3 regions of the Neobacillus sp. GCM10027624 genome follow, and region 2 is predicted to be linked to each of the others. Evidence: riboswitches for the same ligand, from Rfam matches in the RefSeq annotation. Region 2 holds a riboswitch; each other region holds the start of a gene.
What was found. Region 2 has a riboswitch for glycine ahead of ACFQZ9_RS24035 (ACT domain-containing protein). Riboswitches for the same ligand answer to the same signal wherever they lie in the genome.
Positions count from the first base shown of each region.

Region 1: another riboswitch for glycine. It lies ahead of glyA (serine hydroxymethyltransferase); the one in region 2 lies ahead of ACFQZ9_RS24035 (ACT domain-containing protein).
Region 3: another riboswitch for glycine. It lies ahead of gcvT (glycine cleavage system aminomethyltransferase GcvT); the one in region 2 lies ahead of ACFQZ9_RS24035 (ACT domain-containing protein).

Region 1 is NZ_JBHTHD010000011.1:29,064-39,069, reverse strand. Features, by position in the region: gene ACFQZ9_RS16400 (iron-sulfur cluster biosynthesis family protein) at 1-218, opposite strand, end outside; gene lipA (lipoyl synthase) at 249-1,130, opposite strand; gene gcvPB (glycine dehydrogenase subunit 2) at 1,219-2,709, opposite strand; gene gcvPA (aminomethyl-transferring glycine dehydrogenase subunit GcvPA) at 2,702-4,054, opposite strand; gene gcvH (glycine cleavage system protein GcvH) at 4,056-4,454, opposite strand; gene gcvT (glycine cleavage system aminomethyltransferase GcvT) at 4,585-5,697, opposite strand; gene sdaAA (L-serine ammonia-lyase, iron-sulfur-dependent, subunit alpha) at 5,709-6,590, opposite strand; gene ACFQZ9_RS16365 (L-serine ammonia-lyase, iron-sulfur-dependent subunit beta) at 6,590-7,102, opposite strand; gene glyA (serine hydroxymethyltransferase) at 7,120-8,370, opposite strand; glycine riboswitch at 8,529-8,629, opposite strand; gene ACFQZ9_RS16355 (amino acid permease) at 8,847-10,006, opposite strand, start outside.
Region 2 is NZ_JBHTHD010000014.1:32,555-42,560, reverse strand. Features, by position in the region: gene ACFQZ9_RS24050 (LrgB family protein) at 1-118, shown strand, start outside; gene ACFQZ9_RS24045 (aminotransferase class V-fold PLP-dependent enzyme) at 164-1,669, opposite strand; gene ACFQZ9_RS24040 (hypothetical protein) at 1,797-2,144, opposite strand; glycine riboswitch at 2,506-2,583, shown strand; gene ACFQZ9_RS24035 (ACT domain-containing protein) at 2,669-2,944, shown strand; gene ACFQZ9_RS24030 (PFL family protein) at 2,963-4,324, shown strand; gene ACFQZ9_RS24025 (DUF2935 domain-containing protein) at 4,436-5,260, opposite strand; gene ACFQZ9_RS24020 (polysaccharide deacetylase family protein) at 5,347-6,081, opposite strand; gene ACFQZ9_RS24015 (TetR/AcrR family transcriptional regulator) at 6,357-6,953, opposite strand; gene ACFQZ9_RS24010 (VC0807 family protein) at 6,976-7,617, opposite strand; gene ACFQZ9_RS24005 (HAD family hydrolase) at 7,788-8,576, shown strand; gene ACFQZ9_RS24000 (EamA family transporter) at 8,625-9,461, opposite strand; gene ACFQZ9_RS23995 (MerR family transcriptional regulator) at 9,704-10,006, shown strand, end outside.
Region 3 is NZ_JBHTHD010000011.1:425,432-435,437, forward strand. Features, by position in the region: gene comGB (competence type IV pilus assembly protein ComGB) at 1-829, shown strand, start outside; gene comGC (competence type IV pilus major pilin ComGC) at 849-1,181, shown strand; gene comGD (competence type IV pilus minor pilin ComGD) at 1,178-1,618, shown strand; gene comGE (competence type IV pilus minor pilin ComGE) at 1,602-1,940, shown strand; gene comGF (competence type IV pilus minor pilin ComGF) at 1,885-2,364, shown strand; gene comGG (competence type IV pilus minor pilin ComGG) at 2,361-2,747, shown strand; gene ACFQZ9_RS18440 (YqzE family protein) at 2,813-2,998, shown strand; gene ACFQZ9_RS18445 (YqhG family protein) at 3,031-3,822, opposite strand; gene ACFQZ9_RS18450 (DEAD/DEAH box helicase) at 3,800-5,488, opposite strand; glycine riboswitch at 5,650-5,737, shown strand; gene gcvT (glycine cleavage system aminomethyltransferase GcvT) at 5,990-7,096, shown strand; gene gcvPA (aminomethyl-transferring glycine dehydrogenase subunit GcvPA) at 7,115-8,461, shown strand; gene gcvPB (aminomethyl-transferring glycine dehydrogenase subunit GcvPB) at 8,454-9,914, shown strand.

The DNA of each region.
Region 1 (10,006 bases), on a different contig from region 2:
TCATCTAAATAGCGTTTAGTAAAACGATCCAGCCGAATTTGTATCCCATCCATCTCAATGCATAAATCGTTTCGACGCGGTTCATCAAAAACAATTGAAAACTTAACCGACATCCCGCAGCCCCCAGTTACATCCGCATCAATCCGGGGAATTTTTCCTTCCGTCTCAATCATCTCTTTAAGTTTGTCTATCGCCGCTTCTGTTACTTTTAACTTCATAGGATGCCCCTCCTTTTCTCCTATTTGCCCTTATCGCACATTCGCTTTTGCTGCATTGACCTGTTCATCTGCATGATAGGAGGAGCGAACGAGCGGACCCGCTTCGCAATGACTAAAACCTTTTGACATGGCGATTACTTTTAGTTCTTCAAATTCTTGCGGACTCCAGTATTTTTGTACTTTTAAATGTTGTTTAGTAGGCTGCAAATACTGTCCAATAGTCATAATGTCCACATTATTCGCGCGAAGATCATCCATTGTTTCGATAATTTCCTCTTTCGTTTCTCCAAGTCCGATCATAATGCTTGATTTTGTTGGAATAGCAGGATTCATTTCTTTTGCGCGCCGTAAAAATTCAAGGGATCGCTCGTATGTAGCCCTGGCACGAATTTTTGGTGATAAACGTTTCACTGTCTCAATATTGTGATTTAAAATATCTGGCTTTGCATCCATTAAGGTTTTTAAATTTTCATATTTACCATTCATATCAGATGGTAGGACTTCAATGCTGCAAAATGGATTACGTCGCCTTACAGCTCTTACCGTTTCAGCAAAAACCCCGGCTCCTCCATCTTTTAAATCATCACGTGCAACCGCGGTAATCACAACATGTTTTAATCCCATCAACTCCACTGATTCTGCCACGCGCTCTGGCTCTTCCCAATCAAGCTCTGTCGGAAGCCCTGTTTGAACGGCACAGAATCGGCAGGCACGTGTACATACACTTCCTAAAATCATAAAGGTTGCCGTTTTTCGCGATGCCCAGCATTCATGAATGTTCGGACATTTTGCTTCTTCACAGACTGTATGAAGCCTTTTTTCACGCATCATCGATTTTAAGCCAGTATACTGATCATTCGTATTTAATTTTATCTTAAGCCATTCCGGTTTACGTACATACTCAGTTGCCATCTTATTCACTCCTATGAACGGAACATATAATCTGCTAAACGTGAAAATTATCTGTGCGGAGGTATCCCCGCACAGATGGAAGATTTCTTTATACGTTTACAGGTTCTTTTTCTTTTACTGCCGATTCCTCTTTTTTATATCGTAAAATTGGTTGTCTCGCTGCCTGTACTTCATCCAATCGGCCAATCACCGTTGTATGTGGTGCATCTAATACGATACCTGGGTTTTCTTCTACCTCTTTGGCAATTTGAATCATCACATCCGCAAATGCATCCATTGTTTCCTTTGACTCTGTTTCTGTTGGTTCAATCATCAAACACTCCTCAACATTTAGCGGGAAGTAGATGGTTGGCGGATGATATCCAAAATCAAGCAGACGTTTGGCCATGTCAAGTGTTCTGACCCCCAGCTTCTTCTGTCTTGAACCGGATAATACAAATTCATGCTTGCAAATTTGTGAATATGGTGCATCAAAATAAGGCTCAAGTCTTTTACGAAGGTAGTTCGCATGAAGGACAGCCCCTTCAGAAACTTCACGCAATCCTATTGGTCCCAATGTACGAATATAAGTGTATGCACGAACCAAAATTCCAAAATTTCCATGATAGCCTTTTACACGACCAATAGATAATGGATAATTTGAATTCAACACAAATTTATCACCGTCTTTTTCAACGCGTGGTACAGGTAAATAAGGAAGAAGGAATTCCTTAACACCAACAGGACCTGCACCAGGACCTCCACCACCGTGTGGACCCGTAAATGTTTTGTGAAGATTTAAATGCACGATATCGAAGCCCATTGATCCTGGAGTTGTTTTTCCTAAAATCGCATTGGCATTCGCACCATCATAGTATAGTAATCCGCCTGCTTCATGAACTACAGCAGCAATTTCTGCGATTTCTTGTTCAAATAAACCAAGTGTATTAGGGTTTGTTAACATTAATGCAGCGGTATCACTATCAACATGTTTCTTTAATTCATCTAAGTTAACTAATCCATTTTCGTTTGATGGAATCGTTACTGTCTTAAATCCTGCAACGCTCGCACTAGCAGGATTTGTGCCATGAGCGGAGTCTGGAACAAGAACTTTCTTTCTAACTTCACCTTTTTGCTCATGGTAAGCTTTAACCATCATTAATCCAGTCCATTCACCTTGAGCACCTGCAGAAGGTTGTAATGTTACTGCATCCATACCAGTGATTACAGCTAACTCTTCTTGTAGATTATATAAAAGCTCTAATGCACCTTGTACAGTTTCGCTTGGTTGATATGGGTGAATACGGCTTAACCCTGTTAGTCGTGCCACATCTTCGTTAATTTTCGGATTATATTTCATCGTACAAGATCCAAGAGGATAGAATCCATTATCAATCCCATGGTTTTTATTTGAAAGTGCAGTATAGTGACGAACAAGTTGAAGCTCAGATACTTCAGGTAGTTCTGCTGCTTCATCACGAATTAAATGTTTTGGAAATTTATCTTGTAAATCAACACTTTCAACATCACTTTTCGGAAGGCTGTAACCTACACGACCTGAACGACTGATTTCAAAAATTAGATCATTATATTCAACCATTTACAACAGCCTCCAATGCTTCTACAAATTTGTCTATCTCTTCTTTTGAACGTTGTTCTGTTACCGCAATCAGCATTTGATTGTCAAATCCGTAATCAATTCCTAAGTCATACCCACCAATGAGCCCTGATTCAAGAAGTTTAGTGTTTACTTCTTTAACCGGGCGTGGAAGTTCTACAACAAATTCATTGAAGAATGATGATTTGTTTAAAACGTTAAAGCCTTTGTTTTGAAGAGACTTTGCCATGTAGTCAGCTTTCTCAATATTTTGCTGTGCCATTTCACGAACACCATTCTTTCCTAATGCTGACATGCAAATAGAAGAGGCAAGAGCATTTAGTGCTTGGTTTGAACAAATATTAGAAGTCGCTTTATCGCGGCGAATATGCTGCTCGCGAGCTTGCAAGGTTAATACAAATCCTCGTCTTCCTTGTTCGTCATGAGTTTGCCCTACAATACGTCCTGGAATTTTACGCATATATTTTTGTTTAACTGCAAAATATCCGCAGTGCGGGCCGCCAAAGGACATTGGAACACCAAGCGGCTGCATATCTCCGACAACAATATCTGCTCCAAGTTTACCAGGTGATTGTAATAGAGCTAATGCTAGTGGGTTTGAACTTACGATGAAAAGAGCACCAACTTCATCAGCGATATTCTTAATTGCTGTCAAATCTTCAATAGAACCAAAGAAGTTTGGATATTGAACAATAACAGCAGCCGTGTCTTTATCTACTTGTGCTTTAAGTTGTTCTAAGTCTGTTACATCTGTAGCAAGACTTACTTCTTCAACTGAATATTCTTGACCCTTTGCAACAGTGTTTAAAATTGCACGTGATTCAGGATGAACAGCTTTTGAAATCACTACTTTTGAACGTCTTGTAGAAGCAATAGCAAGTGAGGCCGCTTCTGCAAGTGATGTAAAGCCATCGTACATGGAGGAGTTGGCCACATCCATTCCTGTCAACTCACAAACCATCGTTTGGAATTCAAAAATTGCTTGTAATTCCCCTTGGCTGATTTCTGGTTGATATGGTGTATAAGCAGTATAAAATTCTGAACGTGAAATCATATGATCAACAACACTTGGAATGTAATGATCATATGTACCCACGCCTAGAAAAGTTGGATATTGATTTGCATTTAAATTACTTGCAGCAAGTTGGTTCATTTTTTTCATTAAAATAGGTTCTGGATCCGCTTCTGGAATTGTTAATTCACCTTTTAAACGAAGTTCAGATGGAATATCTTCAAATAATTCTTCAATTGAAGACATTCCTAAGAAATCGAGCATTTCCTTTTTATCTTGTTCCGTATCAGGGAGATATCTATAAGTATTCGCCATCTTATTCCTCTCCTTCTTCATTGATAAATGCTTTGTACTCATCTTCATTTAAAAGGGATTCAAGCTCTTCTGGAACCGACATTTCCACTTCTACCAACCAGCCTTTACTGAATGGATGTTCGTTAATTGTCTGAGGAGCATCTTCTAACTCTTCGTTGATCCGGACTACAGTACCCGATACAGGAGCGAAAATTTCAGAAACGGCTTTAACCGATTCGATTGTTCCCATTGATTCATCCGCTGTTACTTCATCATCCACTTGCGGATTTTCCACAAATACAATATCTCCCAACTGTTTTTGTGCATAATCAGAAATCCCGATTCGTACTCGATTTCCGTCTAACTTTAAAACCCACTCATGTTCCTTGCTATATAGTAAAGTTGCAATTGCTTGTGTCATAATATTTTCTTCCCTTCAACTGTTAATTAGAATTTAATAAGTTTAAAAATCACTTTTAAGTATGTTTGTTTAATCAGCCTTTATGCCTTACCCCAGGTTGAGAGTCTGCCAGAGTATCTTTATTACTCTATTAACCTCTTTTATAAAATGGTGTTTTCACAACAACGGCATCAATCAGCTTGTTACGGATTTCCACTTTTAATGGTGTCCCCACTTCAGCATGTTCCGCAGAAATTAAAACAAGTCCAATGCTTTTCTTTAAAGATGGTGATTGGGTTCCAGATGTAACAACACCGATTTCCTCTCCAGCTTCTGAAACTACCTTATAACCGTGACGCGGGATCCCTCGTCCAGTTACTTCAATCCCTACAAGCTTTCGTTTTAAACTGGCTTCTTTTTGGGCGATAAGTGCAGCCTTCCCAATAAAATCGGATTCTCTTTTCAGTTTTACGGCAAAGCCAATTCCTGCTTCAAGCGGACTGATATCACTTAACAGTTCTTGACCATAAAGTGCCAGACGTGCTTCTAATCGAAGTGTGTCACGTGCTCCAAGTCCACATGGCTTTAAGCCGTCCTCACTTCCTGCATCTAAAAGCTTTTCCCAAAGGGTTTCCGCTTGATCAGCAGCTAAATATAGTTCAAAACCATCTTCTCCTGTATAACCCGTGCGAGATACAAGTACATCTGTTACCCCGTCTAGATTGACATGTTGAGCAAATTTAAATGCGCCAATTTCTGATAAATTGATGTCAGTTAATTTTTGAACGATACTTTCAGCCTTTGGACCTTGGATGGCAAGCTGAGCGATTTCATTCGAAATATTTTGGAGCGTCATCTCCCCTTTTGCCTGTTGCTTCATCCAGTCAAAATCTTTCTCTATGTTAGCCGCATTAATGACGAGTAAATATTTTTCATTGTCTAATTTATATACTAATAAATCATCGACCGTTCCGCCGTCTGGGTAGCACATTGCGGTATATTGTGCTTGATTGATGCTAAGCTTGGTTACATCGTTTGTAACCAAGTAGTTAATGTAACTCTCTGCATCTTTTCCTTCAATGAGCACTTCACCCATATGTGAGACATCAAAAAGTCCTGCCTTTATTCGGACCGCCTCATGCTCATCTAAAATACTGGAAAACTGTACCGGAAGTGCCCAGCCGCCAAAGTCAATAACCTTCGCACCATGCTTACCATAAGTTTCAAAAAGTGGTGTTTGTTTTAATGCTGTATCGATCCCCATTGTTATACCTCCTATAATTTCCTACAAAAAAGCCGTTCCTTTACCTGTTTACCTGTTTCTGTCGTTGCCAGTCCTCCAAGAGCTGTTTCCCGAAGTGTCCTAGGCATATCTTTCCCAACCCTATACATCGCTTCAATGACTTCATCACAAGGAATCCGGCTTTCAATCCCGGCAAGGGCCATATCGGCTGCTGAAAACGCAATGGAAGTCCCAATCACATTTCGTTTAATGCAAGGCACTTCAACAAGGCCAGCCACCGGGTCACAAACCAAACCCAAAAGTGATTTCATGGCAATAGCAGTGGCATTCACGGCTTGTTGTGGTGTGCCTCCTTTTAGCTCAACGATTGTTCCGGCAGCCATGGCTGTTGCCGATCCTACTTCAGCCTGACACCCTCCTGCTGCTCCAGAAATAAAGGAACGGTTTGCAATGACTAACCCGAGCATACTTGCTGTAAACAAGCCCATAACTAAATCTTTAAAAGGCGTACCATCATTTTTATGAAGTGAAAACAAAACTCCAGGTAAAATGCCGGCTGCTCCGGCAGTTGGCGTTGCTACTATGACCCCCATCCGGGCATTACCTTCAGAGGTTGCCAATGAAAAGGCCATTGCATTACTTATATAATTTCCTGACAGAGCCTTTCCTTGACTCATGTATTCATACATTTTCACGGCATCACCACCGGAAATTCCACTTGGTGCAGCGGAGTCATCTTTGATACCGCTGTCGACAGCTTCTTTCATTTTGAGCAAACGCTCTTCCATCATGGCAATAATGACTTCTTTGTCTCTACCTGTTTTTTCTGCTTCTATCTTCAACATCATTTCGCCAATTGTTTTTTGCTCTCTTTCACAAGCTTCGATCAGCTCTCTCATGGACTGAATATCCATCATATTGCCTCCATAAGTTCTTTCCTAATTGGTTGATAATGACGAGCAAGGGCTGTAAAATCTTCGCCTGCACTCAAACGTATATGAACCATCTCGTCGTCAATCATAAAAATCTTGGATAAGCCGCCGCCGAGTGATACTCCGCCAACTTTAACAACATAATCGCCGCACTTTGCTGTTACAATTGTTATATTTGGATGATCGTAATACTCACAACTTTCCGCAAATTCAAATTGGTACTGCATGCCAGATTCCTTAGCCCATTCCAATGAATTTTTAATGCGTGAATCATCAGTATCCATCCCAAGTAATCCTCCGAGAAGTGCCTTATCTGTTCCATGACCTTGATAGGTTTCGGCAAATGAATCATAAAATACAATATTTGCTTCTTGTGGATAATCGCCTAACAATTCGTAGATAAACTTTCCGATTGATACCACTCCAGCTGTATGAGAACTTGATGGTCCAACCATTATCGGACCGATAATGTCAAAACAACTCTGAAATTCCATCCCAATTTTCCCCTTTCTTACACTGTTACAGCTTGTTGAAATAACGGATAGGCTCCACAAATCGTTTTTGTTGTTTCCTTTGCTTTCTCAAGCACGACTTTGTCCCCTTTACTCTTCAGAACAGCGGCAATGACTTTCCCGATTTGCACCATTTCTTCCTGCTTCATTCCGCGTGTTGTCAGAGCTGCTGTTCCCATCCGGATCCCGCTCGTAACAAACGGCTTTTCCGGGTCAAATGGAATCGTATTTTTATTTACGGTAATGCCCGCTTCTTCTAATAATTTTTCTGCTTCTTTTCCTGTTAAATTCCACGGACGTAAATCTAAAAGAACGATATGATTATCCGTTCCCCCAGAAACAAGGGCAGCACCTTCATTTTTTAATGTTTCGCCAAGTGTTGCTGCATTTTCAATGACCTGTTTTGCATATTCCTTAAAGCTTGGCTGCAGTGCTTCATTGAAAGCAACGGCCTTGGCCGCAATTATGTGCATGAGCGGACCGCCTTGTATCCCTGGGAACACTGATTTATTAATGGCCTTTATGATGTCTTCATCGTTGGTTAAAATTATTCCGCCGCGCGGACCTCGGAGCGTTTTATGCGTAGTGCTTGTTACAACATCGGCAAATGGAACTGGTGATGGATGAAGACCAGCTGCAACAAGTCCTGCAATATGTGCCATGTCCACCATGAATTTTGCACCAACTTGATCAGCAATTTGTCTAAAGCGTGCAAAATCAATTACTCTAGGGTAAGCACTTGCCCCCGCAATGATCAATTTTGGTTTTTCCCTTTTTGCAATCTCTTCTAGTTCATCATAGTCAATCAATTGAGTGTCCTCTCTCACACCATAGGAGACGATTTCAAACCATTTTCCTGAAACGCTAACAGGGCTCCCATGAGTTAAGTGCCCGCCATGTGAAAGGTTCATCCCCATGACCTTGTCACCAGGCTGCAACAATGCGTAGAATACTGCAAAATTTGCTTGTGCACCTGAGTGTGGCTGAACATTTGCATATTTTGCTCCAAACAGCTTTGTTAGGCGATCAATCGCTGTATTTTCTGCTATATCAACAAATTCACATCCACCATAGTAACGCTTTCCTGGATAGCCTTCAGCATATTTATTCGTCATCACACTTCCCATTGCTTCTAATACATCTTGGCTTACAAAGTTTTCAGAAGCGATTAACTCCAATGTTTGATGCTGACGCTCCTGCTCTTTCTTAATTGCTTCAAAAATAGTTGAATCATTTTGTTGTAATCCCATTTCTAGTCCTCCTTTTAATGGTTCAACTACCCTTTGATGTTTCAAACATGGAATTTATCTTGCTAATTACTGAAGATTTTTATTTCCAAGTAAATCGATAGAAACACTCACTTTTTTGCACGCAAAAAAGGACAGAAAAGGGTAGCATAAAGATTGCTCTACCCTTCTCTGTCCTTTTACCTGAGAGTTTAGTTCCTTTTACGAAAAGAACCTTCCCCTTTGGTGGCATATTAATTATGCGCTCTCCAGAGTTGCGTCCAGTTATGGTTCCATCTACCTGAGAGATTTATTCCAAGGGTCTTTTTGGAACTTGCTCCTTCGGTGGCGTGTTAAATTGCACTCTCCCACAACCGTCATCCGCTCTATTTATTATTATTTTCAGAATAATCGCTAACATAATTCACGTCAAGCTTTTTTTATATAATTTTTGAAAGCGATAACAACAAAAGGTAATTAAGATCTTTTATCGTTTGCTGTTAATTTTCTGCAATCTTTTCCTGATTCACTGGATCTGCATGATTTTCCTTTAGATTCCGTACCTTATAAATAGCAATTAGCATAATAAACCAAACAGGAGTTACGAACAAGGCAACACGAGTATCTTCCGCTAACCCAAGGACAACAAGAACGAATGCAAGAAAAGCAAGGATTAAGTAATTGGAAACGGGATAAAACGGCAACTTGAATTTATTTACTTTTGCCAAATCAGGTCTTACTTTACGGTATTTTAAATGACTGATGACAGTAATTCCCCAAATAAAGATGAAACATACCGTAGAAATACTTGTAATTAGTGTAAATACTCCTTCCGGCATGATATAGTTTAAAATTACGGCAATGAGAATGACAACAGTTGAAAAGAATAATGCATTTGAAGGTATTTTTCGTGAAGTAAGTTTTGCGAATGGTACAGGTGCATTTTTATCCTTGGCCAGTGAGTAAACCATCCGGCTTGTGCTAAAGACAGCGCTGTTACAAGCTGAAGCCGCGGATGTAAGCACGACAAAATTAACGATACCGGCAGCAGCTGCGATACCAACCGCTACGAAGACTTGGACAAATGGGCTTTTCGCCGGATTTATGGCATTCCAAGGATAAATACTCATAATTACAAATAGTGCGCCAAGGTAGAAAATAAAAACACGGATTGGGATATTATTGATTGCTTTTGGGATAACTTTTTCCGGATCTTTCGTTTCGCCCGCTGTAAGGCCAACAAGTTCAATCCCTGTAAAGGCAAACACGACCATTTGGAATGAGAGAATAAACCCATTTATTCCATTTGGAAACATGCCGCCATGGCTCCACAAGTTCTTGAAACTAGACGGCCCTGAATTAGTAGAAAAGCCTTTAATAATCATGACAAGACCGATGAAGATTAGAGCCAAGATGGCAATTACTTTGATTAATGCAAACCAAAATTCCATTTCACCAAAAAGTTTAACAGTTGTAAGGTTCATAACTAACAGAATAACAAGGGCAATTAATCCTGGCATCCACTGTGGTACATTAGGAAACCAATATTGGGTATAAAGACCAACCGCTGTTAAGTCAGCCATGGCAATGGAGATCCAGCAAAACCAGTAGGTCCAACCAGTGATAAAGGCTGCCATATTACCTAAATAGTCTCTCACAA
Region 2 (10,006 bases):
ATATGGTGAACAAGAAGGAACCTTTTCAACGCTTGCAATGATTTTTGCTGCTTGGATTACCCTGATTTTTGGCTTTTCCCTCATTCCTGTATTAATGAACTTTATCCATTTACAATAAAAAACTGCCTTTCAAATGGTCGAAAGGCAGTTTTTCCGATTTAAATCAATCACTTAACCGGAACAGTGGTGCCATATCCTCGCGAATATGGTGTATATAGAAATAGTCATTACTCGCCGGATCGTAAACATAATCCTTTTTCCAAACCTCGATATTCGCAATAATTTCTTTTATTGCATGAATAAACAACCAAATTTCCTCATTTGTCATAATCGGATGCAAGGAAAATCGGACCCAGCCAGGTTTTGTAGATAGATCTCCATGGTTAATTTTATCTGTTATTTGCTTTGAAGCAGGTTGATCAATCTGATATAAATAATGACCATATGTTCCGGCACATGAGCATCCACCCCGGACCTGAAAGCCAAAACGATCATTCAGCAAACGAACAATTAAATTATAATGGATATTTTCAATGTAAAAAGAAATAATTCCTAAACGGTTTTTTAAATGACCGTCTAATATGTGAAAGGTTGGAATTTTTTCAAGCTGTGGTAATAGGATTCCAAGCAGCTCTTTTTCTCTTTTTAATATATTTCCAACGCCCATTTGATCTTTTAAATTCACGCAAAGGGCTGTGCGAATTGCTTGCAAAATTCCAGGTGTTCCTCCATCCTCTCTGAGTTCAATATCTGGATAATAATGATGCTCCCCCCAGGGATTGGTCCATAGTACAGTTCCTCCCCCCGGATGGTCCGGTACCTGATTTGAATAAAGCCTTGAATCAAAAACTAATACCCCGCTTGTTCCCGGCCCTCCTAAAAACTTATGCGGCGAGAAAAATATCGCATCTAACTTTTCTAAAGGATCTTCCGGATGCATATCGATTTTGACATACGGTGCAGATGCAGCAAAATCGATAAAACATAATCCTCCATGTTGATGCATGATTTTTGCTAATTGATGATAGGGGGTTTGAATTCCCGTAACATTCGAACAAGCCGTAAAAGACCCTATTTTCAATGGACGTTCACGATATTTCTGGAGAAGCTCCTCCAATTGCGGAACATCAATCTCTCCGGTTGAGCTAGGTTCTAAAATGACAACCTCCCCGATGGTCTCAAGCCACGTAGTCTGATTTGAATGATGCTCCATATGGGTGATAAAAATAACGGGGCGCTCTTTTTCAGGAATTTGCAAATACCCTCTTAACTGTTCGGGGACCCGCAACCCTAAGATTCTCTGAAATTTATTCATAACTGAGGTCATCCCAAAGCCATCAAGAATAAGCGAATCCCGTTCATCCGCATTTACATGCTCTTTTATAATCTTTTTTGATTGTTTATAGATAGCGGTCATCATTAAACTCGTTGTATTGGACTCAGTATGGGTATTTGCCATAAATGGTCCAAATACCTCAGATATTTTCCGTTCGATTGGACGGTAAAGACGCCCGCTTGCCGTCCAGTCCGTATAAATGATTTGCTTTTTTCCATAGGGCGTTTCATATTCATGATTGATTCCGATCACTTGAGAACGAAATCTTTGAAAATATTCCTCCAGGTTTTCTGGCAGTGTATAGGTTTTACTGCCGATCATGGCGGTGATCATCTGCTTCACCTCTCCTCTATCTGTTAATCAATATATGCAAGGTGAAGGAATGCGGGTTCAAGTTCTTATACATCATAAAAAGCAGCTTTATATCGTAAAAGCTGCTTCCATCGGGATATCTTCTTACCTATGAAACATTCAATTTAGCTGATTCTTTCCGAGTGACTTCATCAATTTTTTGGATAAACATTTGAAAAACCTTTCGTTTCTCTTCAAGATCTCGTATGTACACCTTTAGTTGGTTATAACTTTCCTCAAAAGGTTTATGGTACATTTGCCGAATACTTTCGATGATCTCCTCATTTACCGTTGATTGAATCACTTGTTTCGTAATGTTATATTTATATGAATATACCTTTAACTCCTGCGCTACCTCTTCATATTCTTTGTCGATTTCACCAAGGAAATTGGATATATCCTCTTTCCACTCTTCCAATGATTTTTGTAAATATGATTTTACTAGTGTCTCTTCCATAAAACCACCGCCTTTTAGTCTTATATCTTAGTATAGCGGTGTTTGTTTACATAATAATTTCTGTCCGTTTACAATATAATTATTTTTAAATCAACAAAGACTTAACAAATTGTTAACATTTTTTTCATCCGTTTTTAATCGTTTCCGGTTATTATCTTTATTGTAGGTCAAAGTTGTCCGGGCTTAAAATACTCTGGTTAGGAGTTCACATGTTGGAGTGAGTTTTTGGCTATGATGCTAAGCTCGAACAACGGCCACACAAATTCTACATATTTTTCTTATTGACTGAAATCTTTTTCCTTGATAAGATTTGTTTAATTCAATATAGCAGGCTATGATGGTTGTGGATCACACTATAACCGGAGCAGCTTCTGGAGAGACCGCGCATTTGCGGCGCCGAAGGATTCACAATCTCAGGCAAAAGGACAGAAGAGAAAGTTGTACATAAAACTACACACTCTTCTTTTACCGTGAGATTGGATCTATCCAATCTTTTTTTTATTTTATTCATAGAGGTGGAAGAAATGGAGCGAAGACGAGCAGTTGTAAGTGTAATTGGAAAGGATCAGGTAGGAATTATTTCAAAGGTAACAACCATTCTTGCAAACAACAACATGAACATTCTTGATATCAGCCAAACGATTCTACAGGATTTTTTCACCATGATGATGATTATTGATGTTACCGGAAAGGTAAATTTAAATAGATTAAGGAATGAATTGACCCTTGCCGGTGAAGATATGGGATTAAAAATCAACATTCAGCTTGAGGAAATTTTCCAAGCGATGCACCGCGTGTAAAAGGGAGAGATCGTTATTATGACAATTGCAATGGATGAAATCCTACAGACGATTCGCATGGTTCAAATGGAAAATCTTGATATTCGTACGGTAACGATGGGCATCAGCCTCCGGGATTGTGCCGATTCTGATTTTGAAAAAATGAATATGCGAGTCTATGAAAAAATCACGAAATACGCACAAAACTTAAGAGAAGTGGCCGAGGAAACCGAGAAGGAATTTGGAATTCCAATTATAAATAAAAGAATTTCCATTACACCGATTGCTGAAATTCTCGGCAATGCAACAGCGGAACAAACTGTAGAGCTCGCGAAAACGCTTGACAAAGCGGCAAAACAATTAGGAATTGATTTTATCGGCGGCTTTTCTGCACTTGTTCATAAAGGAACCTCAAAGGGTGACGAAACATTGTTAAAAGCCCTTCCGGAAGCACTGAGTGTAACGGAGCGTGTTTGCTCTTCTGTTTCGGTTGCAACCACCCGGACAGGGATTAATATGGATGCCGTTAGAGAAATGGGTTTTATTATTAAAGAGGCGGCTGAAAGAACGAAGGATCAAAACGGGATTGCCTGTGCGAAGCTTGTTGTCTTTTGTAATCCCGTAGAGGATAACCCTTTCATGGCTGGAGCTTTTCATGGAGCAGGGGAAGGCGAAGCAGTCATCAATGTTGGTGTAAGCGGTCCAGGGGTTGTTTTGAGCGCATTGAAACGCTACCCAGATGCTGACCTAGGCGAGGTTTCTGAAATTATCAAGAAGACAGCCTTTAAAATTACTCGTGCCGGTGAGCTGATAGGCAGAGTGGTAGCCAACCGGCTTGGTATTCCGTTTGGGATTATGGATTTGTCATTGGCCCCAACAAATGCTTTAAATGATAGTGTTGCCGAAATTCTTGAAGAGATTGGACTCGAACGAGTGGGAACGCACGGGACGATTGCAGCACTTGCACTAATGAATGATGCTGTGAAAAAGGGTGGTGCCATGGCGAGCTCTTATGTAGGTGGATTAAGCGGCGCTTTTATCCCCGTCAGCGAAGATAACGGGATGATTCGCGGTATTATCGATGGCGCACTAAATTTATCGAAGCTTGAAGCGATGACTTGCGTATGTTCTGTTGGTCTAGACATGATTGCGATAACAGGCGATGCAGCTCCTTCAACTCTTTCAGCAATGATTGCGGATGAAGCTGCCATCGGGATGATCAATAAGAAAACGACCGCCGTCCGGGTAATTCCGGTTCCGGGAAAAAAGGAAGGCGAAATGGTCGAATTCGGCGGCCTCCTTGGCAGAGCACCTGTCATCGGAGTGAACCCATTTAGCTCCCAAAAACTGATTAATCGCGGAGGAAGAATCCCAGCTCCGCTGCAGGCACTGATTAATTAAAACAAAATGGATGAGGGTCCGACAATTGTTGGAGATGTTCTCCTATTGTCGTTTGACCCTCTCCTATTGTCGGATAACTCTCACCCATTGTCGGATACCTCTCCTAAAAATCTAATTAAACGATGGCTTCCTCAAAGAGCAATTTGTGCTTTCGGCTTGAAGCTCAGGAGCGAATTCCGCTAATTTTTTCACGAAATAGCAGGTCTCCGGAAAATGATGCTCCAAAAACCGTAAAGTCGTTTTATTTAAGATCCGGTCTCCTTGATATTTTTCAACCACCGACCTTATATACCCATTCATTTCAATAACCGTCTTTCCTACCTCCAATGCCAATTCTCTCTGTCTAGGAAACCCTTGCTCTGTAAATCTTAAAAACCCTTTTACATGATGGTTTTGTAAAATAAACATTTGAAATCTCTGTGCATATAGGTCTGTTTGCCGATCAACCGCTAACTCTATTGGATCTGTGACATTTCTTAATAAAATAATATGGCCAAGCTGATCCTCCAGCCATAAATCCAATAATTGGTCTAAACGCAGCGAAACCGGCTCCTGTCCATTTACATAAAAGGATAGCAACCGCAAATACTCTTGATTTTCATTTAGCGTGCCGTTCAAATAAGTAGGAGATAAATTAAGATTGATCTCGTTTTTTATCCGCAAATTTTGCAAATGGCCTTCAAAACGGTAATACTCATATGCGACTGGATAGGCTTGTTTAGCAAACGAAATTAACTCACTAGAACGATAATCCAACGCCGGATTAATTTTTCCAAGACTCGTTTCTAAATTAGCAAATGATTGAATAAACCTTTTTGCTATCGAAACTTCCTGTACTTGTTCCACTGATAAATGGTCCCGTACAAAAATCGCATGATCATAAAGAATTTCAGTCCAAAATAAATGTTCTTCCCACACACTGATTGTAGCAGCCATAAACACAATCCCTCCCCTATCTAAAGCATATTCCGCGTTTGTCCCATTAAAACCCTAAAAAAACGATTACGATTTTCGTAACCGCCTTAATCCATATTTACAATTTTTGCAAAATCGTCTAATGATGTGGAATATTTGATATATGTCCTTGGAAGAAGATAGTGTTCGTTTTCAATTCCTTGTTTGATATAAGGACCAGGACTTGTAGTTAATCCAAAAAGATAATAATTTTTTGTCTCCGTCACAACCCTAGGATTAAAATTCCCGAAAGGATAGGAAATCGCGATCACTTCTTTATCAGTTATTTTTTCTAATGCCCTTTTCGAATCTCTTAATTCTGAGTCCAGCTTTTCTGTTTTAGTCAAATCTGGATGGGTCGCGGTATGAGACTGGATAGAAATCAAACCGGATTTAGAGAGCGTTTTTAAATCATTTGACGATAAACGGTTCGTGCGGCCAATAAAATCCGTGATGATAAAAAAGGTACCAGCTGGTTTAAACTGATTGGTTTGAAGTTTTTGAAAGACTTTTAAGGCAGTCAAATTATTTTTATAGCCATCATCAAATGTGAGGAAAATCGGCTTCTTAACAAGATCAATATTCTGCCATTGCTCAAACGTTAATAAGGTAAATCCATGGTCCCGCAAATATCCAATTTGCTTTTCAAAATTCTCTGGGGTTACATATAATTCCTTTTGACCGTGTCCTGTAAATTCTGCAATGGAATGATAGACTAAGATGGGTACCTTCTTTTGTGCAAACACTTCTGCCGGACAACTGATAAGCAGAAATCCAAGGATAAGAACTAATAATTTATACATAGAATTCCTCTCTTCTTCTAATAGCTTACTTATATTATTTCTATAGAGAGGTCGTTCTATGAACGATGTCATACAGGATTTATAGAGGCTTTTGCGATTGGTGTATGCCTACCCAATGGTATAAAAACATTAAAAAGATATATATAGTAAATTAAAAATGATGAGAGTTACATATGCCGGATGATGGCCTTTTCTAAGGTAACCTCAGTGAGTTTAGGCCCTCATTCAGCAACCTTATGGAAAATAGCACCTAAATCCCCCCATAGGAAGACTCTTTAAGACAATGTCTTCATAATAAGTTGAAAAATATCACTCATATCAACTTTATCCTCTTCTGAAGACGTTAATATTTGCGTTACCCGTAACCCATAGGAAAAAGTCATCAACAATATTGACATTTTCGCTGCATCAATATTTGGAGGAATCACACCATTTTCCTGACCCATTTTGATCCATTGGGTTCCCGTCTCTTTACTGTAATTAAAAAGATCATTAAGAATTTTTTTTACCTTTTCATTCTCCTGACTTAGCAGATAAATAAAGATGAGATTGCCAATATCTTTCGTATTTTGACGCGAGTGGAAAAATTGACCAACCACTCCAAATCGGCTGCCATCATGTGCTTCCTCAATCGAGCGTGTAATTGTCTTATGAAATTTTTCATTCATTTCGGTTATTTTCGATTTCAATATCAGTCCAAATAATTCGTCTTTGCTATCTACATAATGATAAATGGCACCTTTAGAAAGTCCGGATTTTTCAATGATATCCTTTAAGGTAGTATTTCTACAGCCCTTTTCTAAAATGATTTCTTCTGTAGTGGATAAAATATGCTGAAAGCTCGGATTATCGTAAATTGTTGAATTCGTCATGATTACTACCTTCCCTGCTTGTTTAATTATGAATGATTAGGTCTAACCGTTTTTTGGCATACCTGCGATAAATAATGGTAAAAAGAATCGCTGCCCCAATGACGCAATAAAAGACAATTTGAGAAACAGCTAAAAAAGTAGAAATTGAAAGTTCAAATACCAAAATGACCCTCAACACTGCATCACCAAGTAAAGCAATACCCCAAATTGCAGTCATGACACGAAGTACAAAACGGAAATACGGTACTTCCCAGTTTTTTGTAAACTGTCCCTTTTTTACGGATTCGTCACTTGCACTAAATCGAATCGCAAAATGATAGATCAATGGCTTCCCCAAAAATAACGACCCAATAAAAATGAGTCCTAATAAACCAGTGACCATTGACTCCCGTAATAAAATAAGCCGCTCATTTCCGCCTAAAACAAATGCTGCTAAACTTAGCAGAAAACCAATTAACATAAATAAACCAAAAGCATCAGCTTTACGATACTTTACAAGATGATAAAGATTATCCCCTAGTGGTATCAATGTCGCTATAAGTAATGAAACAAAGCTTGAAAAATGATCTAAAAGCAGATTGTAAACCAATACTGGAATAGCCCCATTTATGACGATACTGAAAGCAATACTTAAAATCAATTTCTTTTTGGATGAAATCTTCACAGCTTTTTCCTCCCTTTACCAATTTATAAGATCATCATACAAACCGACCGTCGGTTTGTCAATGGTCTTTTTTTCCAATATAAACCATTTTTTCGATGTTCTACATATGTGACTTCTTTAATTCGAAAGTGGTAGACTAATGTCATATTCAAAAAAAAGGAGTACCAATCATGCCGAATTACAAAGTTTTATTTCTTGATGTTGATGGAACCATCCTCAGACCGGATGATACTATTGAAGACTCAACCAAGGAGGCAATTGCCACTGTCCAAGAAAAGGGAATTGAAGTCTTTTTAGCAACCGGGAGACCACTGCATGAGCTTGATAAAATTGCGGAGGAATTAAAAATTCATTCTTTTATTGGCTACAACGGTGCCTATGCCGTCTACAATCAGAAAGATCTTTTTAAAGAGTATATGAGTGAGGAAAATGTGAAACAGTTTCTGCAAATAGCTGAAGCAAATCAACATGAAGCCGTCCTTTATACAAACGAGAGTAATGCCTTTACCCATCTGGAATCTCCTATTGCTGCACAGTTTATTGAAAAATTCCACATACACAAAAATAGCAGCTACACTGCCTCATTGGATAATCAGATTTTAGGAATAACGCTGATGAATCTAAAGGAAGGCGATGCTGATCTTTATCAAAATGAAGATGGGATTCATTTATCCCAAGTTCATCTGGAAGGCTTAAAGCACTGTTATGATGTCATCAGGGACAAAGTAAACAAGGGAATCGGGATCCAAATGGTTTTAAAACATCTTGGAATTGACAAGGAGAGCTCGATTGCTTTTGGTGATGGAATGAATGATAAGGAAATGCTAATGAGTGTGGGCGAAGGTTTTGCGATGGGAAATGGCCACCCCGATCTCTTTCAATACGCGAAACATAGGACGACAGAGGTAACAAACTCAGGGATTTATAATGGCTTGAAAAAACTTGGTTTAGTGGGTTAATGCAAGAAGCAGTGGAATAAATTTTCCACTGCTCTTTTAACTTCATAATTATATTTTTGTTAATAGGATCCCCAGCACTGCTGAGAACACACCAATAATTTGATATAACTTTAATTTTTCTTTATAAATCCAGCAACCCGCCAAAACGACGATTAAACAATTTAAACTAACAATTGGGAAAACGATGCTGGCTGCTCCAAACTGTAAGGCAAAGAAATAAGCAGCATAACCAAAAACACTAATGATTCCCACCATTGCCCCTACACCCGCCTCATTCCGGCGCCATTTTTCTTTCTGCAACAGGCTGCAAATCGCTAAATACACACTGCCCCCGCCATACATCGAAATAAGGAGATTTACAGAATTAATGTGTAAATAGGTGGAAGTTTTCATCAATATTCCCAAAATACCAAAAGACAAAATGGCAAGTGCAACCCTTAGAATCCACGGAAGATAACTTGTATTTCGTTTTGAAGACGGTGAATACTGAATCACCATCGCTGACCCTAACATAAATACAATACCCAGCCATTGTAATAAACTTATTTTCTCGTGAAAAATAAGTCCAGCACTTAAAATTGGAAAGAGTGCATTCGTGCCGATTAGTGGTGAAGTGAGACTTGCTGGTCCCTTTTCAAAGGCTTTAGACATTTGGATATTGCCGTTTGCATTTAAAATACCAATTAAAGAACCTAGAAAAATGGTGAATAGGTTAAAGTGAAGGATTCCATTCATCACTCCATATCCAAATGATACGACAAAGGCAACAAAATAAAAGAAAAATTGGATATGAAGTTTTGATAGTCCATTTCCGGTACTCCACTTAAAAATCGTGTTATTCGTTCCAAAGCTAATCATGGTTATAAATGCAGCTGCGATCCACATGATGAACCTTCTTTCTGTCTATCAAATTCTCTTAAAATTTTATTCCTTTTTTCGAAATTTCTCAATCCCTTTTTTGTCAATTTTCGATATTTACGCTCTTTTTGCAGAAAGCTGTAGGTATTTTGAGATTTCCGTCTTGTTTTGATAGCTTTTGTCACCTAGCAGGAAAAGCAGGTACTTCTTGGTGAATTATAAGATTAAGAGAAACATTCGTAGATAATAGGGGAAGGAATGAATTTTTTATGAAAGCATACACAATTAAAGAAGCCGCTAAGGAAATTAATATATCTCATGGAATTATTCGGAAGTGGGTAAAAGAATTTGATGGACTCTTAGACATTCCAAGAACAAAGCAAGGAGCAAGAATTTATACCGAGGCAGAAATAGAGCTCTTTCAAGAGATTAAGCAGAGGTTTGCAAATAAAGAAAGCAAAGAATCTGTACGTGAATGGCTACTAATTAGACATGAACCTGTCATTGAAACAATATCTGAACCAGAGGAAGTAACCGTTCCAATGGATTCTAATCCATTGGACAATAACCTC
Region 3 (10,006 bases), on a different contig from region 2:
CTTTCACAAAGATTTAGTTGGTTTTGTTTATTTTGCTGAACAACACGGCAATTTTGCGGAGGCACTTTTAGAAGGCAGCGGGATGGCTTTGGTAAAGGAAAAGGATTTGCAGAAGCTCTTAAAACTGCTCCAGTATCCGCTGCTTCTTATTTTCATTACCGGCTTTCTGTTTGTCTTTGTTGAAAATACACTGCTGCCAAGGTTTACAACCCTTTTTAAATCAATGGGACTTGAGGCTAATTTTTTCACGAAAGTAATTTATGCTTTTGACCAATATTTCCCTAAGATTCTATTGGGGATATTTACTATTTTTCTTCTAGCAGCTATGTATTACTTTTTTGTTTTCAGAAATATGTCTATCCTTCTTCAACGATCTCAGTTAGTTCGTCTCCCAATTGCAGGAAGGGTTCTCAGATTGTTATTTACTCACTATTTTTCCATTCAGCTCAGCTTTTTACTTGCAGGGGGAATCTCAGTCTCTGAAGCCTTACTGCTCTTTGAAAAGAACCACAGACAACCCTTTTACAGCCAACTTGGGAAGGAGATTAAAGAAAAGCTGGTAACCGGAGAAAAACTCGAGTCTATTTTAGCCGCATTTTCTTTTTTTGAAAAAGAATTTCCTATGATTGTTAAGCATGGACAAGCGAATGGAAAGTTAGAACAAGAACTGCAATTTTTTAGCCGGCATTGTGTAAATACAATGGAAGAAATAATTGAAAAAAGCTTTAAAATGATTCAGCCTATTTTATATCTTTTTATCGGATTTCTTGTCGTGTCGATGTATTTAGCTATTCTATTACCGATGTTCCATCTAATGGATGGAATTTAAAAACTGGAGGTTGAAAAAGATGCTGAAAAAATTTGAAAATCAAAAGGGTTTTACACTAATTGAAATGATGATTGTTATGTTAATTATTTCTGTATTGTTAATTATCACAATTCCGAACATCACAAAACATAATTCAAATATCAATGACAAAGGTTGTCAGGCATTTGTGAAAATGGTACAGGCCCAAGTTCAGGCTTATGAAATGGAAAAGAAAAAACTGCCTACAAGTGTTGAGGATTTAGTTGCTGCTGATTATTTAAAAGAGGATGCAAAGGGCTGTCCTGATGGAAAAACAAAGGTAGAAATACAAGCCGACGGAAAAGTTGTAGCGGTGGCAAATACGTCTGAATGAAAAATAACCAAAATGGATTTACTTTAATCGAATCATTATTGGTTCTCGCGATCTTTTTAATCCTATCCTCGATTACTGTCTTTTCTGTAAAGCCACAAGCGAATCGTATAGAAGATGAAACCTTCATTTCCCAGCTCAAAACAGACTTATATTTCGCCCAACAATATGCTATTTCCCATCAACACGAGGTCTATGTAGGCTTTTCGGAAAACGAATATAACTATTATATTTATGAGCGCAATGATCTTCCACGGCTGGTCGAGCGATATTATTCAAACGATATTCATGTATATCCGGGGACACTATCGTTATATTTTCGGTTTCTACCGGATGGAAATATAAGTAAATTTGGTTCGTTCACGATTGTAACGAAGGATAAGCAATATCGTGTTACGTTTTTGATTGGAAAGGGAAGGTTTTATGTCACGGAAGAATAGAGGCTTCTTTTTACTCGAGCTATTATTGTCGCTATCGGCCTGGTTTATGATGTGTCTGTTTTTTATGCCGATTGTCATTGATTTAAACAGTCAATCCAAAAAACTCAAAATCGAAAAAATGGCCAGGCAGCTGGTATATGAGGAACTCGAGGCTAAAATTATCGAGGGAAAATTAGACACCAATTATTCTGTATTACAGGATGGAATAGAATACAAAATCAGCTGGAAAGACCCTGCATTTTCCGGAGAAAAAGAGGTGTGTGTAAATGTTGAGGAAACCGCCTTTCTTTCCAAAACAGAAATTTGCGGTATGCAAGAATGAAAAAGCTTTTACATTGATTGAATCTCTCTTTGCCCTAGCCATATTTTCTATCCTTGTCTTTTTCATGGCTCCACTAATGCAAATAGTTTTAAATAATAAAGCAATTCAAGGGGAAGACCAACCATTGGAGTGGGAGGTTTTTAGCAGTCAATTAAAGAGGGAAGTCCGATCTTACATGAAGGTAGAGGTCCTTTCAGGAAGACTATTTTTAACGAAGGATGCAGAAACCATTCAATATGAAAGGTACGGCACTAACGTCCGAAGAAGGGTTAATAGTACTGGAAATGAAATCGTGTTACAAAATGTATCTGATGTAGTTTTTGTACTATTAAATAACGCTGTAAAGGTTACTGTAAAGGACACATGGGGAAAACAATATTCAATTGTTATCTACTCCTTTATTAGTTGGAATTCAAGTCCATGAAAAAAAATCAGGCAGGCTTTACCTATCCCCTTACATTGTGTGTCCTCCTTGTTTTTTTCTTATTTTTATCCATACGTGTTGAACAGCTGTTAGCTGAGAGGAAGGTTGCAAATCAAACTGCGATACTGTTGCAAGAAGAGTACTATTTCCTTAGCTCAATCAAAAAGGTGGAAAACATGCTAACATCCACCGGAACCATTCAGACAAAAGGATCTTTTAAGTATATAAACGGGGCGATGGATTATCAGGCTGAGGCTCCTATAAGTAGTGTTCAAAAGGTTAATTTCACACTCCGTTTTAGTTCAGGAATAACTGTTATTGGAATTGGCTATTTTGATATTAAATTAAAAAGGATTATCAAGTGGGCAGAAAGTAGAGCTTGAAAAAGGTCGTTTGAATTTGTAAAACATGGACATACTTGTATTGAAGGATAAAGGCAGGTGTGTCGATGAAAACAAATGATTATGTAAAATATATGACGCAAACCATTGTAAAATATGCGGACCAACCAAAGGATGAACGAAAAAGAATGCGTACAGAGCGTAAGCAAGCACAAGCATCCTTGTGGTACCGGTGGTTCGGAATCCTTCCTTATATTTTTTACTCTGAAATGAAAAGAAGAAGAAAAAGGTAAAGAAGCAGATGTATGTCTGCTTCTTTACCTTTTTAGATTGCTTTTTCTGTCAAATAAAACAGTCCGCCGTTGATAAACGAGATATTAATTTTTGGTTCATATTGTTCCTGCAGTGCTTTTTTTTCTGTTTCGTAGCTCTCATTTTCTTCTTCACAATCCTCATAAAAATGGTCTAAAAGCTTTCGGTCCATATCCCATCTTTTACGGGCTTCCTCTGCCCATGTATGATCATCACCATCAATAACATTTCTTAGATAATTTTCAATTCTGGTCATTCCGCTTTTTGGTTTAACTAATGGAGATAAGGTAAAGGAGTAATCCGGAATTTTGGGCGTTAGCTTTATTTTCGATAAGCGCTCATGGAAATCTTCGACCATTTGACCATTTATTAGCTGCAAACCAATCGATTTAAAAATATCTCTTTTTCGATCACACTGGTAGGATATTTTCACATTCATACAAAGCCAAGGTAATAATGGTGTTTGTCTATTATGCAAGCTGTGATTTTCATAAAGCCGAATATAACCTGCAAGGTTTTTTGTAGAAGTAAATATTTGATGCAATCTAGGTGATCCCAAATATATGGTTTCCCCTTTTACATGATCAGGTGCCCGCTGTTGGTCTGTAATAAAGGTAAGCTTCATCGGATTCGGAATTCCGCCTGTTTTCTCAAGATAATGCCAGTAAAAGGGGCGATTCATCAATTCTTTATCAAGTTCAATCGTTAATTGAGTAGTTAAATATCCAGGTTGGTTTTCGACAATTTCACATTCGTTGGCTTCAAAATACTTTATTAAAAAGTTATGAATTTCCTGCTGCTGCATGTGAATCTCCTTCCTTTATGTCTCTTGCGAACTCAATCATCGATGAGAGGTTTTCCATTTTTATCCTCATTTCCCCTTCGGAAGAAGATTGCCCAAATATGTCGATTAAATGGTCCTCGATATTACCAAAATCAAGTTTTGTTAAAATATCATCAAGTTCGCCAATTACCTTTTCAAATAAATCAATTTTTTCGTATAGAAGTTTTAAAATATGTTCTTCGACCGTATTTTTGATGGCAAAATTATAAATCATCACATCTTTTTCTTGGCCGAGACGGTGAATCCTGCCAATTCGCTGTTCCAGTCTCATAGGATTCCACGGTAAATCAAAATTAATGATATGATTACAGAATTGAAGGTTAATCCCTTCTCCACCGGCTTCTGTTGCAATTAAGACTTGAACATGCTTTTGAAAGAGTTCACGCATCCAGTCTTTTTTACCGCGTTTAAAACCTCCCCTGAACGGTACGGAAGAAATTCCATGCTGTTTTAAATACCATTGCAAATATAATTGTGTGGCCCGATATTCTGTAAAAATAATGACTTTGTCATTTACCTTCTGAATTAATTCTAGCGCTTTTTCAGCTTTTGAGTTTTGCTGGACGGCCTCAACTTTTTTAATCAAATAATTAATTTGTTCTTCAAAGGCAGGAGATGGATTTTCCTTTTTTTGCAGCATGTTTTTTAGTGTATAAAAAACGGCTTCGCGGCTGCTGCATGCTTCTCTTTGTAATGTCATCACAGAAAAGGCACTTGTTTGAACCCAATCTCCTTCACTTCTTAAATCATTAATGGCCTCATATAGATCTTTTTCTGATGATGAAAATTCAATTGGAATGGTTTCAACATGCCTTTTGGTCCATTCAATCCCGGTGTCAGCTCTCCGATTACGAATCATTACTTTATTGACTAATTCCTTTAAATGCTCATTATCATTTAAAGAACGGGCGTCCCGTTTATATTTTTCATAAAAGGCTGTCTCGCTTCCCAAATGCCCCGGTTTTAAAAGGGATACTAGGTTGAAGATTTCTTCAATTCTGTTTTGAATCGGGGTTGCTGTTAACAATAAACAAAATTTCTTTTTTAAATTTTGAACAAACTCATAGTTTTTCGTTTTGTTATTTTTCAGCTTATGGGCTTCATCGATGATAATAAGGTCATAGTTTTGATTGTAAATAATATCGCGATGCGGATTTCGTTTTGCGGTATCAATGGAGGACACCACCACATCACATTGTTCCCATACATAACTTTTTCTTTGCGAAATCGCCGGAATAAAAAATTTGCTATTTAGTTCCATTGCCCATTGTGTAACCAGGGAAGCAGGGACTAGAATCAATACCTTTTTAACCAAACCGCGAATCATGTACTCTTTTAAAATAAGACCAGCTTCGATGGTTTTACCTAGCCCAACCTCATCAGCGAGAATTGCTTTTCCATTCATGTTTTCAATGACTTGTTTAGCTGTTTCGAGCTGATGGGGAAGGGGAGTTAAATGCGGCAGATGGCTGGGTGCCTGCAGTCCCTCAAATTCGGGGATGACAAGATGTTTTTCAACCTCAATTGCAAGTTTAAAAAGATCCCAATTTCCCCATGGACCATCATGTTCAATCCTATGTAAAAAGTCATCCTGCCAGGAGGAATCGAATTCTATGTGAACAGACATGGTTTTCCAGCTCCTTTTCTGTCAGATACCTATTGCTCAAAATATCATTTTAGGGTAGGATGTTAGTAGCTTAGAAAGTTTTAAATTTTTGTAATAAAGTAAATGATTTTGAAGATGTATTTATTTTAGTATTACCCATATGGAAAATATTATAAATGCGGATGATAACAAGGGGAGAGACTACTCGTGTAGCGCCGAAGGAGCAAACAGAAATGTGAATCTCTCAGGCAAAAGAACTCTTGTTTGACGCAGCTCTGGAGAGTGCTTCAGTTATATAGGAGCCACCAAAGGGGAAAGCCAATATCGGTAAACTTTCAGGTGCAAGGACAGAGACCTTCTTTAATTTAAAAAGGGGGGGCTCTGTCTTTTTTTCTGGGGAAAAATATCTTAGAAAAAATGTAAAACTTATTCTAGAGATATAACGTCTCTTATGGGTATGTTTTCTCTACGCACCATCTTGTTATTTTTTTAATAAAATTTTCTGAAAAAGGGGAATTCAATATGGCTGATTTAAAACGCACTCCATTATTTGAAACCTACAAGCAATACGGGGGTAAGACAATCGATTTTGGCGGCTGGGAGCTGCCAGTCCAATTTTCAAGCATTAAGGAAGAACATGAAGCCGTTCGTACAAAAGCAGGTTTATTCGATGTATCTCATATGGGGGAAGTTGAGGTTAAAGGACCTGACAGCTTATCCTATTTGCAAAAAATGATGACGAATGATGTTTCTAAACTGAAGGATGGCGGCGCTCAGTACACAGCGATGTGTTACGAAAACGGCGGTACAGTGGATGATTTGCTTGTTTATAAAATGGAAGATAATCATTATCTACTCGTGGTAAATGCCTCCAATATTGAAAAAGATTATAAGTGGCTTGAAGACCATCTTGAAGGTGATGTTACCCTTAAAAACTTGTCTGAACAAACAGCTCAACTGGCCATTCAGGGACCACTTGCAGAAAAGGTACTACAGAAGTTGGTTAAAGAATCCGACCTAAGTCAAATTGGCTTTTTCAAATTTCAGCAGGAAGTAAAAATTAATGGCAAAACGGCCCTTGTTTCTAGAACTGGTTATACTGGGGAAGATGGGTTCGAAATTTATTGTAAGTCAGACGATGCGGTTGACCTTTGGAATGCTATTTTGGAAGCAGGTAAGGAAGAAGGAGTTCTTCCTTGCGGATTGGGCGCACGTGATACGTTACGCTTTGAGTCCGTTTTACCGCTTTACGGTCAAGAACTTTCTCCTGAAATTTCACCACTAGAAGCAGGAATTGGTTTCGCTGTAAAGTTAAATAAGGAAGCAGATTTTATTGGTAAAGAGGCATTAAAAGAACAAAAAGAAACTGGTCTTCCTAGAAAAACGGTTGGGATTGAAATGATTGACCGTGGTATTCCACGTCATGGGTATTCCGTTTATAAAGGGGAAGAGCTCATTGGTGAGGTTACTACAGGTACGCAGTCCCCAACATTAAAGAAAAATATCGGGCTTGCACTTATTCCAACACAATATGCCGAATTAGATGGTGAAGTTGAGGTTGAAATTCGCGGAAAACGTTTAAAAGCAAAAGTAATTCCAACACCTTTTTATAAAAAAGAAAAGAAATAATGGAAGGGAGTTAGGTTTATGAAACATCGCTATTTACCTATGACTGAAGAAGATAAGAGAGTAATGCTTGAAACCATTGGCGTTTCCTCCGTTGATGAACTTTTTAGCGATATCCCGGAGCAAGTACGTTATAAAGGTGAATACAACATTAAAGCTGCTAAATCAGAGCCTGCTTTAATGAAAGAACTACTTAAAATGGCAGATCGTAATGCAGACTTGAAAAGAAATGTTTCTTTCTTAGGAGCAGGCGTTTATGACCATTATATGCCTGTTATTGTCGACCATGTTATCTCACGTTCAGAATTCTATACAGCCTATACACCATATCAGCCTGAAATTTCTCAAGGGGAGCTTCAAGCAATATTTGAATTCCAAACGATGATTTGCGAATTAACGGGAATGGACGTTGCCAACTCTTCTATGTATGATGGCGGAACAGCATTAGCTGAAGCAGCAATGCTTAGTGCCGGTCATACAAAACGAAAAGTAATTTTAGTTTCAAATGCGGTTCATCCGGAATATCGTGACGTACTTAAAACCTATGCAAAGGGTCAGAACTTAAGCGTAGTTGAAGTACCAGTAATAGACGGTCTAACAGATTTAAATGAATTAAAAGGCTTAGTAAATGCCGATGTTGCTGCAGTTATTGTTCAATATCCAAACTTTTTTGGCAGAATCGAACCATTAAAAGAACTAGAAGAAATCATTCACGCCAATAAATCAATGTTTGTCGTATCAAGCAATCCACTATCTCTTGGAGTATTAACACCTCCGGGCAAATTTGGTGCTGATATTGTCATTGGGGATGCACAGCCTTTTGGTATTCCATCCGCATTTGGCGGTCCGCACTGTGGATACTTTGCTGTTACTGAAAAACTAATGAGAAAAGTTCCGGGTCGCCTTGTCGGACAGACAACAGATGACGAAGGACGCCGTGGTTTTGTTTTAACCCTGCAGGCACGCGAACAACATATTCGCCGTGAAAAAGCGACTTCAAATATTTGTTCTAACCAAGCTTTAAACGCACTTGCAGCTTCCGTTGCTATGACCGCTCTTGGCAAAAAAGGTGTTCGTGAAATGGCAGCAAACAATATGCAAAAGACTCAATATGCGAAAAATGCCTTTAAAGCGGCAGGCTTTGAAATTGTCAATGATGGTTTTTCATTTAATGAATTTGTAATTAAATTGAATCACCCGGTAAAAGAAATAAATAAACAGCTTTTACAAAAGGGAATCATTGGCGGTTATGATTTAGGTCGTGATTATTCAGAACTTACCAATCATATGCTGATTGCTGTGACTGAACAAAGAACGAAGGAAGAAATCGATACTCTTGTAAAAGAATTGGGGGATTTGCATGCATAATCAAGATCAGGCGCTCATTTTTGAACTTAGTACACCTGGCCGAGTCGGATACAGCCTCCCAGAGATGGATGTTCCGGAATTAGAATTAAATGACCTTCTTCCTGAAGGATATTTACGCGCAGATGAGCCTGAGCTTCCTGAAGTTTCTGAGCTTGATATCATGCGTCATTATACAGCACTTTCAAAACGAAACCATGGCCTTGATTCAGGATTTTATCCATTAGGATCATGTACGATGAAATATAATCCAAAAATTAATGAAAATGTTGCCCGCTATAATGGCTTTGCTCATATTCATCCCCTTCAGGATGAAGACTCTGTACAGGGTGCATTGGAATTAATGTACGACCTTCAGGAACATTTAATCGAAATTACAGGGATGGATGAAGTAACTCTGCAATCGGCTGCAGGTGCCCACGGGGAGTGGACCGGGTTAATGTTAATCCGTGCTTTCCACGAGGCTAATGGTGATTTCAACCGGACAAAGGTTATTGTTCCGGATTCAGCCCATGGTACAAATCCTGCGTCTGCAACGATTGCTGGCTTTGAAACCGTTACAGTTAAGTCTAATGAAAACGGTCTTGTTGACCTTGAGGATTTAAGAAGAGTGGTTGGCGAAGATACAGCAGCGCTAATGTTGACGAACCCAAATACACTCGGACTTTTCGAAGAAAATATTGTAGAGCTAGCTGAAATTGTTCATGATGCAGGCGGAAAGCTTTATTATGATGGAGCAAACCTTAACGCTGTTCTTTCAAAAGCAAGACCGGGGGACATGGGATTTGACGTTGTTCACTTAAATCTTCATAAAACCTTTACTGGCCCACATGGCGGCGGCGGACCTGGTTCAGGTCCTGTCGGTGTAAAAGCTGACTTAATTCCATTCCTGCCAAAGCCAGTTGTCGCAAAACGCGGGGAAGACTATGTGCTTGATTATGATCGTCCACTCTCAATTGGACGCGTGAAGCCATTCTACGGAAACTTTGGTATTAATGTCCGTGCTTACACATATATCCGTTCAATGGGTCCTGACGGCTTAAAAGCTGTTACTGAAAACGCAGTTTTAAACGCAAACTATATGATGAGAAGACTTGCAGATCATTATGAGCTTCCATTTGATAAGCATTGTAAGCATGAATTTGTATTAAGCGGGAGACGCCAGAAGAAGTTGGGTGTCCGTACATTAGATGTTGCAAAACGTCTGCTTGATTTCGGATATCATCCACCAACTATTTACTTCCCATTAATTGTGGAAGAATGCTTGATGATCGAGCCGACTGAAACCGAAGCAAAAGAAACCCTAGACGCTTTCTGTGATGTGATGATTCAAATTGCCAAGGAAGCAGAGGAGAATCCTGAAATCGTTCAAGAGGCGCCACATACAACCATCGTTGGACGTATGGACGAAACAAAAGCAGCACGTAAACCTGTGTTAAGATATAAGAAGAATTAATTGATCTTTCGGTGGGTGGATTCTATTAAGGAATTCACCCTCATCTTTTTATAGAAGTAAAGTAATTATTCCCAAGTGCTAGGGAAGTCAAG